DNA from 3 places in the Tessaracoccus zhenghani genome. Region 3 is predicted to be linked to each of the others. Evidence: riboswitches for the same ligand, from Rfam matches in the RefSeq annotation. Region 3 holds a riboswitch; each other region holds the start of a gene.

Region 1 (5,728 bases), 290 kb from region 3:
ACGCACTCTTTCAAGGGTGGCTGCTTCCAAGCCAACCTCCTGGTTGTCTCCGCAACTCCACATCCTTTTCCACTTAGTTATCGCTTAGGGGCCTTAGCTGATGATCTGGGCTGTTTCCCTCTCGACTATGAAGCTTATCCCCCACAGTCTCACTGCCGCACTCTCACTTACCGGCATTCGGAGTTTGACTGATTTCGGTAAGCTTGTGGGCCCCCTAGACCATTCAGTGCTCTACCTCCGGTAAGAAACATGCGACGCTGCACCTAAATGCATTTCGGGGAGAACCAGCTATCACGAAGTTTGATTGGCCTTTCACCCCTATCCACAGCTCATCTCCTCGGTTTTCAACCCAAGTGAGTTCGGTCCTCCACGACGTCTTACCGTCGCTTCAACCTGGCCATGGATAGATCACTTCGCTTCGGGTCTAGAGCACGCGACTAAAAACGCCCTATTAGGACTTGCTTTCGCTACGGCTTCCCCACACGGGTTAACCTCGCCACGTACCACTAACTCGCAGGCTCATTCTTCAAAAGGCACGCCGTCACCCCGAAAGGCTCCGACGGATTGTATGCGATCGGTTTCAGGTACTATTTCACTCCCCTCCCGGGGTACTTTTCACCTTTCCCTCACGGTACTTGTCCGCTATCGGTCACCAAGGAGTATTTAGGCTTAGCGGATGGTCCCGCCAGATTCATGCGGAATTTCAGGGGTTCCGCATTACTTGGGGTGACGCTCCAGAGTGATCAACTTACGCCTACAGGAGTCTTACCTTCTCTGCTGTGCCATTCACAGACACTTCAACTTCACTGATCATTTTTTACTCTGTGGCTGCTCGACAGCGCAACCAGAACGGCCCCACAACACCCCGCATGCAACGCCTGTCAGCTATCACACACACGAGGTTTGGCCTCTTCCGCGTTCGCTCGCCACTACTAACGGAATCACTATTGTTTTCTCTTCCTGTGGGTACTGAGATGTTTCACTTCCCCACGTTCCCTCCAACTGCCCTATATATTCAGGCAGAGGTTGCCGGACATGACTCCGGTATTTCAAGGTTTCCCTATTCGGAAATCCACGGATCAAAGCTCGTTTACCAGCTCCCCATGGCTTATCGCAGGTTACAACGTCCTTCATCGGCTCTTGGTGCCAAGGCATCCACCGATCGCACTTAGTAGCTTGTCAAAAAATCTACAAAGATGCTCGCGTCCACTGTGAAGTTCTCAAAATACGGGCGAGCCCAGGACAACAACCACCCCGAAAGGCGACTGCCACCATGGTCCGCTAGAAGGCGTTGCACAAACAACCGACCCTTCAGGACCCAACAGCGTGCTTAGCCCGACACCAACCATCCCCCGAATTTCCACTCCCAGACCACAAGGACCCAGGCTGTACTGACGAGAAACGACTTCCTCCGAACTTCAAAAGTCAATGTTCCACATTCCGGTGCCGGCCGCGCTGGAAACACCTGTCCCAGAACACGACCATGAGCACCACAGTCAAAAACCGTGCTGCTACAGGCTCCTTAGAAAGGAGGTGATCCAGCCGCACCTTCCGGTACGGCTACCTTGTTACGACTTAGTCCTAATTACCGGTCCCACCTTCGACGGCTCCCTCCCACAAGGGGTTAGGCCACCGGCTTCGGGTGTTACCGACTTTCATGACTTGACGGGCGGTGTGTACAAGCCCCGGGAACGTATTCACCGCAGCGTTGCTGATCTGCGATTACTAGCGACTCCGACTTCATGGGGTCGAGTTGCAGACCCCAATCCGAACTGAGACCGGCTTTTTGAGATTCGCTCACCCTTGCAGGTTCGCAGCTCTTTGTACCGGCCATTGTAGCATGCGTGAAGCCCTGGACATAAGGGGCATGATGACTTGACGTCATCCCCACCTTCCTCCGAGTTGACCCCGGCGGTCTCCTATGAGTCCCCGGCATTACCCGCTGGCAACATAGGACGAGGGTTGCGCTCGTTGCGGGACTTAACCCAACATCTCACGACACGAGCTGACGACAGCCATGCACCACCTGTAAACCGACCATAAAGGGGCACCTATCTCTAGATGTTTCCGGCATATGTCAAACCCAGGTAAGGTTCTTCGCGTTGCATCGAATTAATCCGCATGCTCCGCCGCTTGTGCGGGGCCCCGTCAATTCCTTTGAGTTTTAGCCTTGCGGCCGTACTCCCCAGGCGGGGTACTTAATGCGTTAGCTGCGGCACGGAGTTCGTGGAATGAACCCCACACCTAGTACCCACCGTTTACGGCGTGGACTACCAGGGTATCTAAGCCTGTTTGCTCCCCACGCTTTCGCTTCTCAGCGTCAGGAAAGGTCCAGAGAACCGCCTTCGCCACTGGTGTTCCTCCTGATATCTACGCATTCCACCGCTTCACCAGGAATTCCATTCTCCCCTACCTTCCTCAAGTCTGCCCGTATCGGAAGCAGGCTCAGGGTTAAGCCCTGAGTTTTCACTACCGACGCAACAAACCGCCTACAAGCTCTTTACGCCCAATAAATCCGGACAACGCTCGCACCCTACGTATCACCGCGGCTGCTGGCACGTAGTTAGCCGGTGCTTCTTCTGCAGGTACCGTCACTCTCGCTTCGTCCCTGCTGAAAGCGGTTTACAACCCGAAGGCCGTCATCCCGCACGCGGCGTTGCTGCATCAGACTTGCGTCCATTGTGCAATATTCCCCACTGCTGCCTCCCGTAGGAGTTTGGGCCGTATCTCAGTCCCAATGTGGCCGGTCACCCTCTCAGGCCGGCTACCCGTCGAAGCCTTGGTGAGCCACTACCTCACCAACAAGCTGATAGGCCGCGAGTCCATCCTTGACCGCCGGAGCTTTCAAACCAACACGATGCCGTGCAGGCTGGTATCCGGTATTAGCACCTGTTTCCAGGAGTTATCCCAAAGTCAAGGGCAGGTTACTCACGTGTTACTCACCCGTTCGCCACTCGTGTACCCCCGAAAGGGCCTTACCGTTCGACTTGCATGTGTTAAGCACGCCGCCAGCGTTCGTCCTGAGCCAGGATCAAACTCTCCGTTGAAAATTATCAGTACAGACACCCCAAAAGGCACCTGCTCAACTGTCAACTAGTTTGATACCGACAAAATCCAAAAAACTGGACTTTAATCAATATTAATTCAAAGGAATCCATCCCCAACCAAAGCTGGGAGACGGGTTCGCACGACAAGACTCCGAAAAGCCTTGCCAGTGCATGTATTTGGCATTGACTTAAAGCACACTGTTGAGTTCTCAAGTTTCGGGTGCGACCCGCGCTTCAACCACACCATTTTCCGTGCGATTCCCGCTTGGGGCAACTCGATCAACTTTACTTGCCGTGTTCCAGCCTGTCAAATCGGCCGGTTTGGCTTGTTCCGTTGAGTTGTATTTGCCGCTTGGGCAACCCGCAGAACTTTACTTGTTGGCCTCCCCGTGTCAAATCGCTTGATCTGGGTGGATCAGCCGCAAATAAGCATGAATTCCCATGTGACTGGGGGTTTTGCTTGTTCAGCAGTCGCTTGCGCGAAGACCAATACTAGACAGACTCTGCGGAGAAGTCAAAATCGGTGTAGGGCTGGGCTCGCCTGCCGGCTGCGCGTCGCGTCGAGTCGCGAGGCGATGTCGTCCTGACAGGGGCTTGTGCTCCCACGAGGCGAGTGCGGAGCGTTCGCCATGAGACGTCGGTGGCGGTGAGCTCCCGCTGTGGTTGGCTTCAGACACCCCACGGGTGCCCGGGCACGGGCTGAGATCAAGCTGATGCCGCTTGCGACCGTCGAACCTGTCCGGGTCATGCCGGCGAAGGAAGAGAGTCAGATGGAAATCCATCCGCAGCATCGTGCCGTCACCATCTCCGATGGCGACATCCACGTCCCGGTCACCGCCATCAGCTTGGCGGACTCCCCTGGTGACGTCCCCAATGCCGACGTGCACGTCTACCGCACGTGTGGCCCCACCGTCGATCCTGTGGAAGGGCTTGCCCCGAAGCGCCGGGAGTGGATTGCCGGGCGAGGTGACACTGAACTCCATTCGGCGCGCTCCACCGACCTGGCCGACGACGGCCGGGCGGCCGTGCGTCGTGGCGCGGCCTCCGATGAATGGCGCGGCCGCAGGCAGGAGCCCATCCGAGCCATACCCGGCAAGAGGGTGACGCAGCTGCACTATGCCCGCAATGGCGTCGTCACCCCGGAGATGCGTTACGTGGCGCTGCGCGAGGGCGTCGCCGTCGAGAAGGTGGTGGAAGAGGTGGCGTCCGGCCGAGCGATCATCCCCGCCAACATCAACCACCCTGAGGCCGAACCGATGATCATCGGCAGGGCGTTCCTGACGAAGGTCAACGCCAACATCGGCAACTCCGCCGTCACCAGTTCCATCGCGGAGGAGGTGGACAAGCTGACGTGGGCTACCCGCTGGGGCGCCGACACAGTCATGGACCTCTCCACCGGTGATGACATTCACACCACGCGCGAATGGATCGTCCGCAACAGCCCCGTGCCCATCGGTACCGTGCCGCTCTACCAGGCGCTGGAGAAGGTGGACGGCAAGGCCGAGGAGCTCACATGGAAGGTGTACCGGGACACGGTCATCGAGCAGGCCGAGCAGGGCGTCGACTACATGACCGTCCACGCCGGCGTCCTCTTGAGGTACGTGCCGCTGACGGCTGATCGCGTCACGGGCATCGTCAGCCGGGGTGGGTCGATCATGGCCGGCTGGATGCTTGCTCACCACCGGGAGTCGTTCCTCTACGAGCACTTCGACGAACTGTGCGAGATCTTCGCGGCCTACGACATCTCGTTCAGCCTGGGCGACGGGCTGCGGCCCGGCTCCATCGCCGACGCGAACGACGAGGCTCAGTTCGCCGAGCTGCGCACCCTCGCCGAGCTGACGAAGCGGGCCTGGGAGTACGACGTGCAGGTAATGGTGGAGGGCCCCGGCCACATCCCGCTGAACCTCGTGGAGGAGAACGTACGCCTCGAGCAGGACTGGTGCCACGGCGCGCCGTTCTACACGCTGGGGCCGCTGGTCACCGACATCGCCCCGGGGTACGACCACATCACCTCCGCCATCGGGGCCGCAGTGATCGCCATGCACGGCACCGCGATGCTCTGTTACGTCACCCCCAAGGAACACCTGGGGCTGCCGAACCGCGACGACGTGAAGACCGGCGTCATCACGTACAAGATTGCGGCCCACGCCGCCGATGTCGCCAAGGGACACCCCGGGGCGCAGGTCCGCGACGACGCCTTGAGCAAGGCGCGGTTCGAGTTCCGGTGGCACGACCAGTTCGCGCTGTCGCTCGACCCGGACACCGCCATCGCGTTCCACGACGAGACCCTGCCCGCGGAGCCGGCGAAGACGGCGCACTTCTGCTCGATGTGTGGGCCGAAGTTCTGCTCGATGAAGATCAGCGGCGACATCAGGGCCCGGTTCGGTTCCGGTGTCGACGCGGAGTCGGGCATGGCGGCGAAGTCGCGGGAGTTCAGGGAGATGGGTGCACAGGTGTACCTGGACATCTCCGAGGCGCAGAGCGCCTGATTCTGGCGGGCTGGCCGCGGCCCGGAGGGATCGCGGCTAGCCTCGGCCCATGGGGGACAAGTCGTCGACCGCGTTCAATTTCAAGCGGTGGAAGCACTTCGGTAAAGATCGCTTATACGTGATTCGCTCCAGTGACGGGGTGCAGCTGGGTTATCAGGACATGGATGCCCACACGCTGCACCCAGAGTCACC
Region 2 (5,728 bases), 750 kb from region 3:
TCGTGCTGAACACCGAGAAGCCCGTCGACGAGGTCGGCCCGCATCAGATGCTCCTCCAAGTGGAGGCGTGCGGCATCTGCTTCTCCGACACCAAACTGCTCCACGCCTTCGACTCCCACCCCCGCAAGGCCGAGGTGGTCAAGGGCATCGACCTCGACGCGCTGCCGGAGATCCCGTCGTACCACCCCGGCGCCGCTCCGGTGGTCCCGGGGCACGAGCCCGTGGGCCGCATCGTCAAGGTCGGCGACCAGGTCACGCACTTCGCCGTGGGCGATCGAGTGCTCGTGCAGGCCGACTGGAAGCACCTGCGCACCGCCAAGTCGAACGGCGCCTTCGGGTACAACTTCGACGGCGCCCTGCAGGAGTACGCCCTGATCGACGAGCGCTGCGTCGTGGCGCCCAACGGTGAGGAGTTCCTGATCCACGTCTCCGACGGCCCGTCCGCGGCCGCGGTGGGTCTCATCGAGCCCTGGGCCACCGTCGAAGGCTCCTACGCGTGGGCAGAGCGCGACCATCTCAAGGACGGTGGTCGCCTCCTGGTCGTGAGCGACGGCGAGCCCACCGGGCTGGACGCGCTCACCTCGGCGCACGCCCCGGCCGAGACCGTCTCCGTGACTCCGGGCGAGGTCGCCTCACTCGAGGGCCAGGTGTTCGACGACATCATCTACTACGGCTCAGACCCTGAGGTCATCGAGGCCACGGCGCCGCTGCTCGGCACGCGCGCCACCTACTGCCTGGTCCTCGGCGGCGGGACGATCGGCCGCAAGGTGGCCCTCGACATCGGCCGCGTGCACTACGACTTCATCCGCTTCGTCGGCACCACCGGCGACGACCCGGCCGACGGCTACGCCTGGGTGCCGGCCAACGGCGAACTGCGCGCCGGCGACAACGTCGCCATCATCGGCGCAGCGGGCCCCATGGGCATGATGCACACCATCCGCGCCGTCACCTCCGGGGTGGAGGGCATCCGCGTCACCGGCACAGACCTCAGCGACGACCGGCTGACGCACCTGTCGCGCACCGTCGATCCCATCGCCGCCGGCCGCAGCGTGCCGATCACCTACGTCAACACCGGCGACGAGGAACTGCAGCACGGTTTCACGCACATCGCGTGCATGGTGCCCGTCCCGGCACTGGTCAGCCAGGCCGTGGACCTCGCCGGCGAAGGGGCGATCCTCAACGCCTTCGCGGGCATCCCCGCCGGCACCCTGGGCGACTTCGACCTCCAGGGCATCGTCGAGCGCCGCATCTTCATGCTGGGCACCTCAGGCTCGGATGTCTCGGACATGCGCACCGTGCTGCGCAAGATCGAGGAAGGCATCATCGACACCCACATCAGCCTGGACGCCGTGACCGGCATGAAGGGTTTCCAGGACGCGATCGACTCGGTGATGAACCGCACCAGCGGCGGCAAGATCATGGTGTACCCGATGCTGCACGACCTCGAGCTGACGCGTCTGGTGGACATGCCGGAGAAGCTTCCGCATGTCGCCGCGAAGCTGAACAACGGCGTCTGGACCAAGCAGGCCGAGGAGGCGTTGCTGGCCGGCGCCTAGCCGACTCTAGTGGCCGCGGAGCTGCTCGATCGCCCGGCGTTCACGCTTGGTCGGGCGGCCGGCTCCGCGGTCGCGCACCGCCACGCGGCCCACCATCTCCGGGATGGGTGGCGGCTTCTCGGGCGTCCGGTCGATGTAGGCGGCCTGCGCCAGCGGCGCGCTGACCCGCTTGGCCAGACCGGGGTCCACCACCTCGAGGATCTTCTCGTCCTGGTCCTTACGCACCCGGATGACCTGGCCCGCCACCACATGCTGCGACGCCTTGGGCAGCAGGTCGTTCACCCTCACGTGCCCGCCGCGCACGGCCGAGGTTGCGAGCGAGCGGGTCTTGTACACGCGCACCGCCCACAGCCAGGCATCCAGTCGGGTCATGCGCTGATCCTAATCGCCCGGTCAATGGGCCTCGGGGAGGCCCGGTACGGTGGCGACGAGAGACCTGCCAGAAAGGAACCCCATGACCAGAAAAGCCATCGTCACCGGCCACAGCAAGGGCCTCGGTGCCGCGCTCGCCTCGCAGTTGGAGGCCGACGGCTGGGCCGTCCTCGGCGTGTCGCGCTCTGCCGGCGCCCAGGTGGACCTGGGGTCGGCGTCGGAACTGGCCGCGTGGCTGGAATCCGGCGCACTCGCGGAGTTCCTGGCGGGCGCCTCGGACATCATCCTGATCAACAACGCGGGGGCGGTGTCGCCCATCGGCTTCGTGGGCACGCTGGACCCGGCGGAGATCGAGCGGTCGGTCAACGTCAACGTGACCGCTCCCATCATCCTGACCGACGCCGTGGTGAGGCTGCGCACCGCTGGGGCGCCTCTGCGCGTGGTGCACATCAGCAGCGGGGCGGCGCGCCGCCCCCACACCACGTGGAGCACCTACTGCGCGGGCAAGGCCGCCGTCGACATGCACGCCGTGGCGCTCGCCGAGGAGAACCTCGAGGGCGTGCGCGTGGCCTCCATCGCCCCGGGGGTGGTGGACACCCAGATGCAGGAAGCCATCCGCGGCACGGACTTCCCGGCGCGAGACCAGTTCCAGGCACTGAAGGACGAGGGTCGTCTGTCATCGCCAGACGAGGCGGCCCGCAGGATCATCACGCTGCTCAACCGCGCAGACTTCGGCGAGAAGGTCATCGCGGACGTCCGCGACGCCGGCTGATTCACTTCTTGTCGACTGCCTTCTCCAGCTCCGCCTTGTTCATCTTCGAGCGGCCCTCGACGTTCTTGCGCTTGGCCTCTTCATAGAGCTGGTCCCGGGTACGGCCACCCGGCCCATTGTGGGAGCGGAGGCCACCGCGTCGGCCTGACGAGATGTCCTCGCGGGACAACCTGCTGGATTCCTTCGCCTCGCCTGCCCGAGCGCGCTCCTTGTTCACTGTGCGGGCGGCGATCTCCTCAGCCGTGTCCTCGTCCTCGCCGCGCTCCTCGAGGCCCTCCTTGATGTGCTCGTACTGCCGTTCGCGCTTGGCGCTCCATGCCTTGGGGCTCATCCCCACCTCCTGCTCGGTCCACCAACGCTACGGCGGCGTTCCACGTCCGGCTACCCCCTTTAGCGCGGACCGACGGTGGGCTAGGGTGCTGCCATCCACGCGGGTGCCCTCGGCAGAGGGCTGAGATGGGGCTGATGCGGCCCGGACCGTCCGAACCTGTCCGGGTCATGCCGGCGAAGGAAGTGAACCATGTCACACACCCTTGCAATGCCCACCACCGCGCCCCCGCGGACGCTGCCTCCCGAGGGAAAGGCTGCGCTCCGCGGCGGCGTCCTGGGCAACTACGTCGACCAACTGCACATCTTCCTGCCACTCGTCGCGCTGGCCCCGGCCCTGACCGTGCTCGCGGGGCCGCATGCCGCGGCCACCACCGGCGCCATCGTCGTGATGGCGATGCTGCTCGGCCGCCCCATCGGGGGCATGGTCTTCGGCCAGATCGCCGACCACCTCGGCCGCACCACGACGACGAAGGTCGCCATCGCCGGCACCGCGGCGTGCACGTTCGGCATCGCGGCCGTCCCCACACACGAGTCGATCGGAGGCGCGGCGATCATGATCGTCATCGCGCTGCGCTTCCTCGGCGGCATCTTCATCGCCGGGGAGTACTCAGCGGCGATCCCGCTCGCGATGGAGTGGTCGAAGCCGAGGCGCCGCGGCCTGTTCTCCGGCCTGATCATGTCGATGGCGCCGTGGGCGCAGGCCACCATCGCGTTCGCCACGGGCATCCTGCTGGTGGCGCTCGGGGCCGAGGACTACGCGGCCTGGGGCTGGCGGGCCTCCTTCGCGGCGGGCGGTCTGGCGTCGGTGGGGATGCTGATCTACTACGGGCGACACGTCACGGACGCGCCGGTGTTCCACCGCAGCCGCGCCACGGGGCGCAGGCTCGGGCTGCTGGAAGTGCTGACCGGCGCCTACGCACCGGCGTTCTGGCAGATGTTCGGCCTGATGAGCGGTTTGTGGTTCCTGACCAACACCACCGTGATCATGCTGACGCCCCGGCTGGGCACCGACGTGGGGCTGGCGCCCACGAGCGTGAGCCTGGTGATGGGGTGCGCCGCCGTCGGTCAGGCCATCGTGATGGGTGTCACGGGGCACCTTTCCACCGTGCTGGGCCGTCGGCGGTTCTTCGTCATCTGGGGAGTGCTCGCGGCGGTGTCGGCGCCGCTGTTGTGGCTGGCGATCATGAGCGGCCCGGCCGTGTGGCTGATCGCCGTGTGCGCCGTCGCCCTGCAGGTGCTGACCGTCACTGCCTACGGCCCAGTGGGCGCGTACCTGTCGGAGCGCTTCCCCACTGCCGTGCGGGCCACGGGTTACGGCACGGCCTACAGCCTGTCCATCGTCATCCCGGCCCTGTACCCCTTCTACCTGCCCACGCTGGAGGGCTGGTTCGGGCGCGACGCCGCCGTCGTGGGCCTCATGGTGTTGGGCGGCGCTCTCGTCGCGGTGTGCGGTGCGGTGGGCCCGGCCCTGCGGCCGCGGGAACTCACAGACGACCTCGAGGCTGTCGCCTCCCGTCAGGTGGCCGCATGATCGCCGACGTCATCACGGCCGTGCGCGAACGGGCGCCGCTGGTGCACTGCCTGAGTGCGGCGGTGTCGATGAACTTCGTCGCCGACGCCCTGCTCGCCGCGGGCGCGCGGCCCATGATGACCGAGACGTCGGAGGAGGCGCCGTCGATGGTGGAGGTGGCCGACGCGCTGCTGATCAACCTCGGCACCCTCTCCTCCGACGGTATGGCGGGCATCCCCGCCACCGTCGCCAGGGCCCACTCGCTGGGCACTCCCTGGGTATTGGACCCGACGGCGGTGGGGATCGCGCCGGTCCGCACGCCGCTGGCCCGCCGGTTGCTGTCCGAGGCGCCGGCCGTGGTCCGCGGCAACGCCTCGGAGATCCTGAACATCGCGGGCACCGGGGTGACGGGGCGGGGCGCCGACACCGCGCACACGCCTGAGCAGGCTGCGCAAGCGGCGACCCTGTTGGCTCGGGCCTCCCACGCCGTCGTCGCGGTGTCGGGAGCGCGCGACCTCATCACCGACGGTGAGCGCAGGATCGGCGTCACCGCCGGGCACGCGCTGTTGACCCGGGTCACCGGAACCGGCTGCACGCTGGGCGCGCTCATCGCGGCGTGCGCCGCGGTGGCTGACCCGTTCGACGCGGCCCACGCGGCGACGGCCTGGCTGTGTCTGGCCGCCGAGGACGCGGCGGCCGTCGCTTCGGGGCCGGGGTCGTTCAAGGTGGCGCTGGTGGACGCGCTCGCCACCCTGGACGCGTCGGCAGCGGATGAAAGGGCAGCAGAATGATCGACCTTCGTTGCTATGTGATCACCTCCGGGAACGGACCGGACGTGGTGGCGACGGCCGCCGCGGCGGCCGGGGCCGGCGCCGGCGTGATCCAGGTGCGGGAGAAGCACCTCTCCGCGCGGGAGCTGCTGCGCCTGACGCTCGACGTGGGGCGGGCGGTGCACGAGGCCAACCCGTCGTCGAAGGTGGTGGTCAACGACAGGGTCGACGTGGCGCTGGCCGCGCTGAGGGAGTCGCCTGAGTGGGTGCAGGGGGTGCACCTGGGGCAGGACGACCTGCCGGCGGTGGCCGCGCGTGAACTGCTCGGGCCGGCGGCGGTCATCGGCCTGACGACCGGCACGCTGGAACTCGTGCGCGCTGCGGACGAGCTCGCCGGGGTGATCGACTACGTCGGGTG
Region 3 (5,728 bases):
CTCGGCGGCGTGCTCACGCACGGCCGTCGACTCGTCGGTCAGCCGTGCCACCAGTGCGGCCACACCGCCCTGGCCGAGCTTGCGGAAGGCGTCACTCAGCGCGTCGCGTTGCCAGTCGTCGCCGTCGCCCAAGCGGGCGGCCAGGTCACCGGCGGCCAAATGGCCGCCCGTGTTGGCAGCGGCCCGGTACGCCTTGAGCGCGACGTCCTTGTGCGGGTCCGCCACCAGCCCACGGACGTGCTCGAAGTGCTCCGGGTTGCCCACCTTGCTCACCACGTGGGCCCCGGTGAAACGGACGTGCTCGGAGTCGCTCTGCAGCATGGCGAGGATCTCGTCGTTAGCCTCGTCGGCGTGCTGCACCACGGCCCACGTGAGGTCCTCCCGCACGCGTCCGTCGGTCTCCGTCTTCAGGTGCGCCAGCAGCGCCGGGACGACGGCCGGGTCCTTGATGGACCCGAGAGCCAGCGCGGCCATGCGACGGTCGGTGCCGACGGGGGAATCGAGCTGATTGATCAGGGTCTGGGCATTTCGTGTCATGCCTCAGAACGTAAAGCCTCACGTCGCGTGAAGGTCAACCGGCGAAACCGGGGTCGACTACGCTGTGGGCAGAACCAGGGACAGGGAGCAACGATGCCGGACATGGCCATGATCACCAGGTTGGGCACGCTGCTGGTGCGCCACATGGGCGCCTTCAGCACGCAGAGCTCCGAGATCCCTGGTGACTCGCCGGACAGCAACAAGACGGCTGAGGACGCGCGCAACTTCACGCGGTCGCTCGAGGAGATGGGCCCCACCTTCATCAAGTTCGGGCAACTCCTGTCCACGCGGCGTGACCTGCTGCCCGCCGTCTACACCGACGAGCTCAGCCGGTTGCAGGACGACGTCGAAGTGGTGCCCGTCGAACAGATTCGCGCGCGCATCGAAGAGTCGCTGGGCGCGTCCGTGAACGCGATGTTCTCGGAGTTCGACGACGTGCCGATCGCCGCCGCCTCCCTCGCGCAGGTGCACCGGGGGGTGACGAAGTCCGGCCGCGACGTCGTCGTGAAGGTGTTGCGCCCCGGCGTGCGCGACCGGGTGCGCAACGACCTGGATTCCCTCGCAGGCCTGGCAGATTTCGTGGACCACAACACACCCGTCGGCCCCCGCCTCGGTGCCGCGCGGATGCTGGCCCAGTTCCGGCGCTCCATGGCCGACGAGCTGGACTACCGCAAGGAGGCGGCGAACCTGCGCCTGTTCGCGGACCTCGCCGAGGACGAACGCGACCTCGTGGTGCCCACCCCCATCGACGACTACTCCACAGACGAGGTGCTCACGCTCGAGTTGATGCCCGGGAAGAAGATCACCGACGTCGGCAGGATCGAACTGCTCGACGTCGACGGCCCGGCGCTGGCGGGTTCGCTGTTCCACTTCATGCTGAAGGCCATGCTGGTGGACGGCATCCTCCACGCGGATCCCCACCCCGGCAACCTGTTCCTCACCCCGGACCACCGCATCGCCATCCTCGACGTGGGCATGGTGGTGCGTCTGCCCGCGCGGGTCCGGACGTCGCTGGTGAAGCTGCTCGTGGCCATCGGCGACGCCGACGGCGAGGCCGCGGCCATGGTGCTGGCCGGGATGGGCCACCCGCTGGAGGACTACGATGCGGCGGCCTTCCGTGACTCCGTCACCCACCTCGTGTCCACCACGCTCGCCATGGGCCCGGATCTCCAGGCGGGCACCGTGCTGATGGAACTGGCCCGGCTCTCAGGGGAACACGGACTCCGTCCTCCCGCGGAGATGACGATGGTGGGCAAGGCGCTGCTGAACCTGGATCAGGCCACGCAGCACCTGGATCCCGGCTTCACGCCCATCGAGGCCATCCGCGCCAACGTCTCCACCATCCTCCGCGCCGGTTTCAGCCCGAGCGCCGGCCAGACGCTGCTGAGCGGGCTGGAGGGCAAGGAGTTCATCGAGCGGCTCCCCCGCCGCGCGAACCGCATCCTCGACTCCCTCGCCGAGGGCGAGTTGAGCTTCAACATCAACGCCGTCGACGAGGACCGGCTCCACATGGTGCTGCACCAGGTGGCCAACCGGGTGTCGGTCGCGCTGATCCTGGCCGCGATCACGGTGGCGGCCGCCCTGCTGATGGTCGCCGACGTCGGGCCCCACCTACTGGGCTACCCCGCGCTGGGCGCGATCTTCTTCCTCATCGCCGCCATCGGGGGCCTCGTCATGGTGGTCGGGATCCTCTTCGAGGACCGGCCCCCGGTCCGACGCGTCAAGCGCCGTGACAGGCGCCGCAAGCTGTACGACGACGCCCCGTAGACTGACCCCGACGTAAGGAGTCCAGGTGCCAAGGTCCGCCATCCGCCGCTATCTGCGGTTGCTCGCGCCGGGCACCCAGCTGCGCGGGGGCCTGGATCGCATCCTGCTCGGCCGCACCGGCGCCCTCATCGTGCTCGGCAACAACACGAGGGTCCAGCAGGTGTGCTCGGGCGGCTTCCAACTCGGCGTCGACTGCACCGAGCAGAATCTCCGCGAACTCGCGAAGCTCGACGGGGCGATCATCCTCTCCAACGACCTCAGCCGCATCGTGGCCGCCGGCGTGCACCTCGTGCCGGAGGGCGATCTTCCCACGGCCGAGACGGGCACCAGGCACCGGTCGGCGGACCGCACGGCCCAGTCTGCCGGCGTGCCGGTGGTCACCGTATCGGCCTCTATGAGCACCGTCTCCCTCTTCCTGGGGGGCCGGCGCCATCCCGTCGAGACCGTGCCCCAGGTGATCAGCCGGGCGAACCAGACGCTGGCCACTCTGTCGCGCGTCGTCACGCGGCTCACAGACCAGATGGAGCAGTTCACGCTGCTCGAGATCGGCGAGCAGGTCACCCTGCGCGACCTCACCCACGTCGCGCACCGCCTGGAACTCACCCGCAGGTTGTCCACGGAGATGCAGTTCCATGTGGACATCCTCGGGGTCGAGGGGAGGATGGTCGCGCTGCAGCACACGGAACTGGCCAGCCACTTCGAGGGGGTCGCGGATCTGCTGACGGAGGACTACGCGCACAACCTGTCGGACCCCTCGGAATTCGACCTGCTGGCCCTGCACAACTTCTCTCCCGAGGAACTCTTCAGCGGCGGCCTGGTGGCGGAGCGGCTGGGGTTCGGGGCGAACGCCAACCTGGAACAGAGCCTGGAGACGCGCGGCGTGCGACTCCTCTCCCGGGTGGGCCGGTTACCGGCGCCGATGGTGTCGAAGCTGGTGGGCAGGTACACCCTGCAGGAGATGTTCGGCGCCTCCGTGTCGCAGTTGATGGAGATCGACGGGATCGGCCCACGCCGTGCGCGCCAGATCCGCGACGCCCTGCTGCGGATCACGGACTCCAGCGGTTCCTGACAGACGCCCGTCAGCCGCGAACCCCCTGGAGAGCACTTCCCGGACTGCGCTAAGGTGGACGCCGAACACAGGGGAGCGCCACCGGGGCGCTGAGAGTGCGGGAGGCCGCAGACCCTCAAACCTGATCCGGTTAGCACCGGCGTAGGGAGTTGGGAATTCTCCTCGGCATCCGCCGAGCCCTCCTCTTGAAGGAGCGGACATGAAGTTCTTCGTACACTCTGCCATCGCGGCCGCCGCCGTGCTGGCGCTGGCGGCCTGCGGCGGAGCGGCCACCCCGGGGGGCACGGAAGGCCCCGCGCGCGAGACGTCCGAGGCGCTCACCTCGTCGTCGACCTTGACGGTGGTGACCCACGATTCGTTCAGCCTGCCGGACGACCTCAAGGCCCGGTTCGCCGAGGAATCCGGCCTGGACGTGACCTACGTCCAGCCCGGCGACAGCGGCACCCTGGTCAACCAGCTCATCCTCACGAAGGACTCGCCGCTCGGCGACGTGGTGTTCGGCATCGACAACACCTACGCCTCGCGCGCCGCGGAGGAGGGTGTCCTCTCCGGTTACGAGTCAGAGGCCCTCCCGGAGGAGGCCAGGGCCATGGCCACCGAGGGCCTCACGCCCATCGACTTCGGCGACGTGTGCATCAACGCCGACAAGCGCTGGTTCGCCGAGCACGACCTGACCATCCCGGCCACCCTCGACGACCTCCTCAAACCCGAATACAAGGACCTCCTCGTCGTGACCCACCCGGCGTCCTCCTCGCCGGGCCTGGCCTTCCTGCTCGCCACCATCGGCGAGAAGGGCGACGGCTGGCTCGACTACTGGTCCGCCCTGGCGGACAACGGCCTGAAGGTCGCCTCGGGTTGGACCGAGGCCTACTACACGGACTTCTCGGGCGCCGACGGCGCAGGGCCCCGCCCGCTGGTGCTGAGCTACGCCACCTCCCCCGCGTACACAGTGGACGGGGACGAATCCACCACCGAAGCGCTGCTGGACACGTGCTTCCGCCAGGTCGAGTACGCCGGCGTCCTCGCGGGCGCCCAGAACGAGGAAGGCGCCCGCGCCTTCGTCGACTTCCTGCTCAGCCCCGAGGTGCAGAGCGTGTTCCCCACCGAGATGTACATGTACCCTGCGGCGACCGACACCGAACTGCCCGAGGAGTGGGCCCGCTTCGCGCCGCTGGCACCGTCGCCGGTGGAGGTCTCCCCCGAAGAGATCGACGCGAACCGCGACCAGTGGATCCGTGACTGGACCGAGGCCATGGGGTGAGATCGACCCTGGGTTGGCGGCTGGGATGGGCGCTGACGGCGCTCGTTCCGGCCGCCTTCCTGACGCTCTTCTTCGCGTGGCCCGCCGCCGCGCTCGTGCTGCGGGGCTTCCACGACGACACCTCATGGACGCTCGAGGGTTTCAGTTCAGTCTTCGGCTCCCGCCGCACCTGGGGGGCCATCTGGTTCACCCTCGGCACGGCCACCGCCTCCACGCTGCTGTGTCTGGTGCTCGGGTTGCCGGGCGCCTACCTCCTCTACCGCTGCCGGTTCCGCGGCCGCGACACCTTGCGCGCCCTCATCACCATCCCCTTCGTGCTGCCCACGGTGGTGGTGGGCGTCGCATTCGGCTCATTGCTGCGCCCCGACGGGCTGCTCGGCTGGCTCGGCCTGGCCGGCACCCCGGCCGCCATCCTCGCCGCGATGGTGTTCTTCAACTACTCCGTGATCGTGCGCACGGTGGGCACCCTCTGGGCGCGCCTCGACCCGCGCCTGGCCCAGGCCGCCGGCACGCTGGGCGCCTCTCCCCTCCGCACACTGCGCACCGTGACGCTGCCGGCCCTGACGCCGGCGATTGTCTCCGGCGCATCCCTGGTGTTCCTGTTCAGCGCCTCCAGCTACGGCATTGTGATGGTGCTGGGCCAGACCCGCTACCGCACCATCGAGACCGAGATCTGGTTCCTCACCACGCAACTCCTCGACCTGCCGTCGGCCGCCGCCCTGTCGATCACCCAGCTCGTCATCGTGTCCGCCGCTCTCTGGCTGAGCGGCCGCGCCCAGGCCCGCATGACCCGCGCCCTGAGGCTGCAACCCGACGTCGACTCGGAGCGCGGCCTCTCCCTGCGCCGCGACGGTCCGGCGCTCGGCCTGACGCTGGCCGTGGCCGTGGCGCTGCTCGGCCTCCCCCTCGCCAACCTCGCGTGGCGCTCACTGCACCGCGACGGTGGGTTCACCGTCGTCAACTACCTGCAACTCGCCGCCGAGGGCGGCGCCGGAGTGAGCGTGTGGGCAGCACTCCGCACCTCACTGGTCACAGCCATCGCAGCGACGGCCATCGCCGTGACCCTCGGGCTGCTCGTGGCGCTCGTCGCCTCC

The links. A riboswitch is a leader RNA that binds a small molecule or an ion and turns the genes downstream of it on or off. The one in region 3 is predicted to bind thiamine pyrophosphate.
Region 1: linked by a shared signal. The riboswitch ahead of thiC (phosphomethylpyrimidine synthase ThiC) and the one ahead of ACX1DX_RS07780 (thiamine ABC transporter substrate-binding protein) in region 3 are both predicted to bind thiamine pyrophosphate.
Region 2: linked by a shared signal. The riboswitch ahead of ACX1DX_RS11195 (MFS transporter) and the one ahead of ACX1DX_RS07780 (thiamine ABC transporter substrate-binding protein) in region 3 are both predicted to bind thiamine pyrophosphate.

The regions. Positions count from the first base shown of each region.
Region 1 covers NZ_CM137275.1:1,902,524-1,908,251, forward strand. Annotated here, with positions in the region: rRNA gene ACX1DX_RS09135 (23S ribosomal RNA) at 1-1,182, opposite strand, end outside; rRNA gene ACX1DX_RS09140 (16S ribosomal RNA) at 1,527-3,047, opposite strand; TPP riboswitch at 3,718-3,826, shown strand; gene thiC (phosphomethylpyrimidine synthase ThiC) at 3,818-5,536, shown strand; gene ACX1DX_RS09150 (nuclease-related domain-containing protein) at 5,655-5,728, shown strand, end outside.
Region 2 covers NZ_CM137275.1:2,362,413-2,368,140, reverse strand. Annotated here, with positions in the region: gene ACX1DX_RS11215 (alcohol dehydrogenase catalytic domain-containing protein) at 1-1,556, shown strand, start outside; gene hslR (Hsp15 family ribosome-associated heat shock protein) at 1,563-1,928, opposite strand; gene ACX1DX_RS11205 (SDR family NAD(P)-dependent oxidoreductase) at 2,011-2,700, shown strand; gene ACX1DX_RS11200 (plasmid stabilization protein) at 2,702-3,031, opposite strand; TPP riboswitch at 3,121-3,230, shown strand; gene ACX1DX_RS11195 (MFS transporter) at 3,221-4,561, shown strand; gene thiM (hydroxyethylthiazole kinase) at 4,558-5,331, shown strand; gene ACX1DX_RS11185 (thiamine phosphate synthase) at 5,328-5,728, shown strand, end outside.
Region 3 covers NZ_CM137275.1:1,612,690-1,618,417, forward strand. Annotated here, with positions in the region: gene ACX1DX_RS07765 (HEAT repeat domain-containing protein) at 1-537, opposite strand, end outside; gene ACX1DX_RS07770 (ABC1 kinase family protein) at 640-2,304, shown strand; gene disA (DNA integrity scanning diadenylate cyclase DisA) at 2,330-3,373, shown strand; TPP riboswitch at 3,433-3,538, shown strand; gene ACX1DX_RS07780 (thiamine ABC transporter substrate-binding protein) at 3,573-4,634, shown strand; gene ACX1DX_RS07785 (ABC transporter permease) at 4,631-5,728, shown strand, end outside.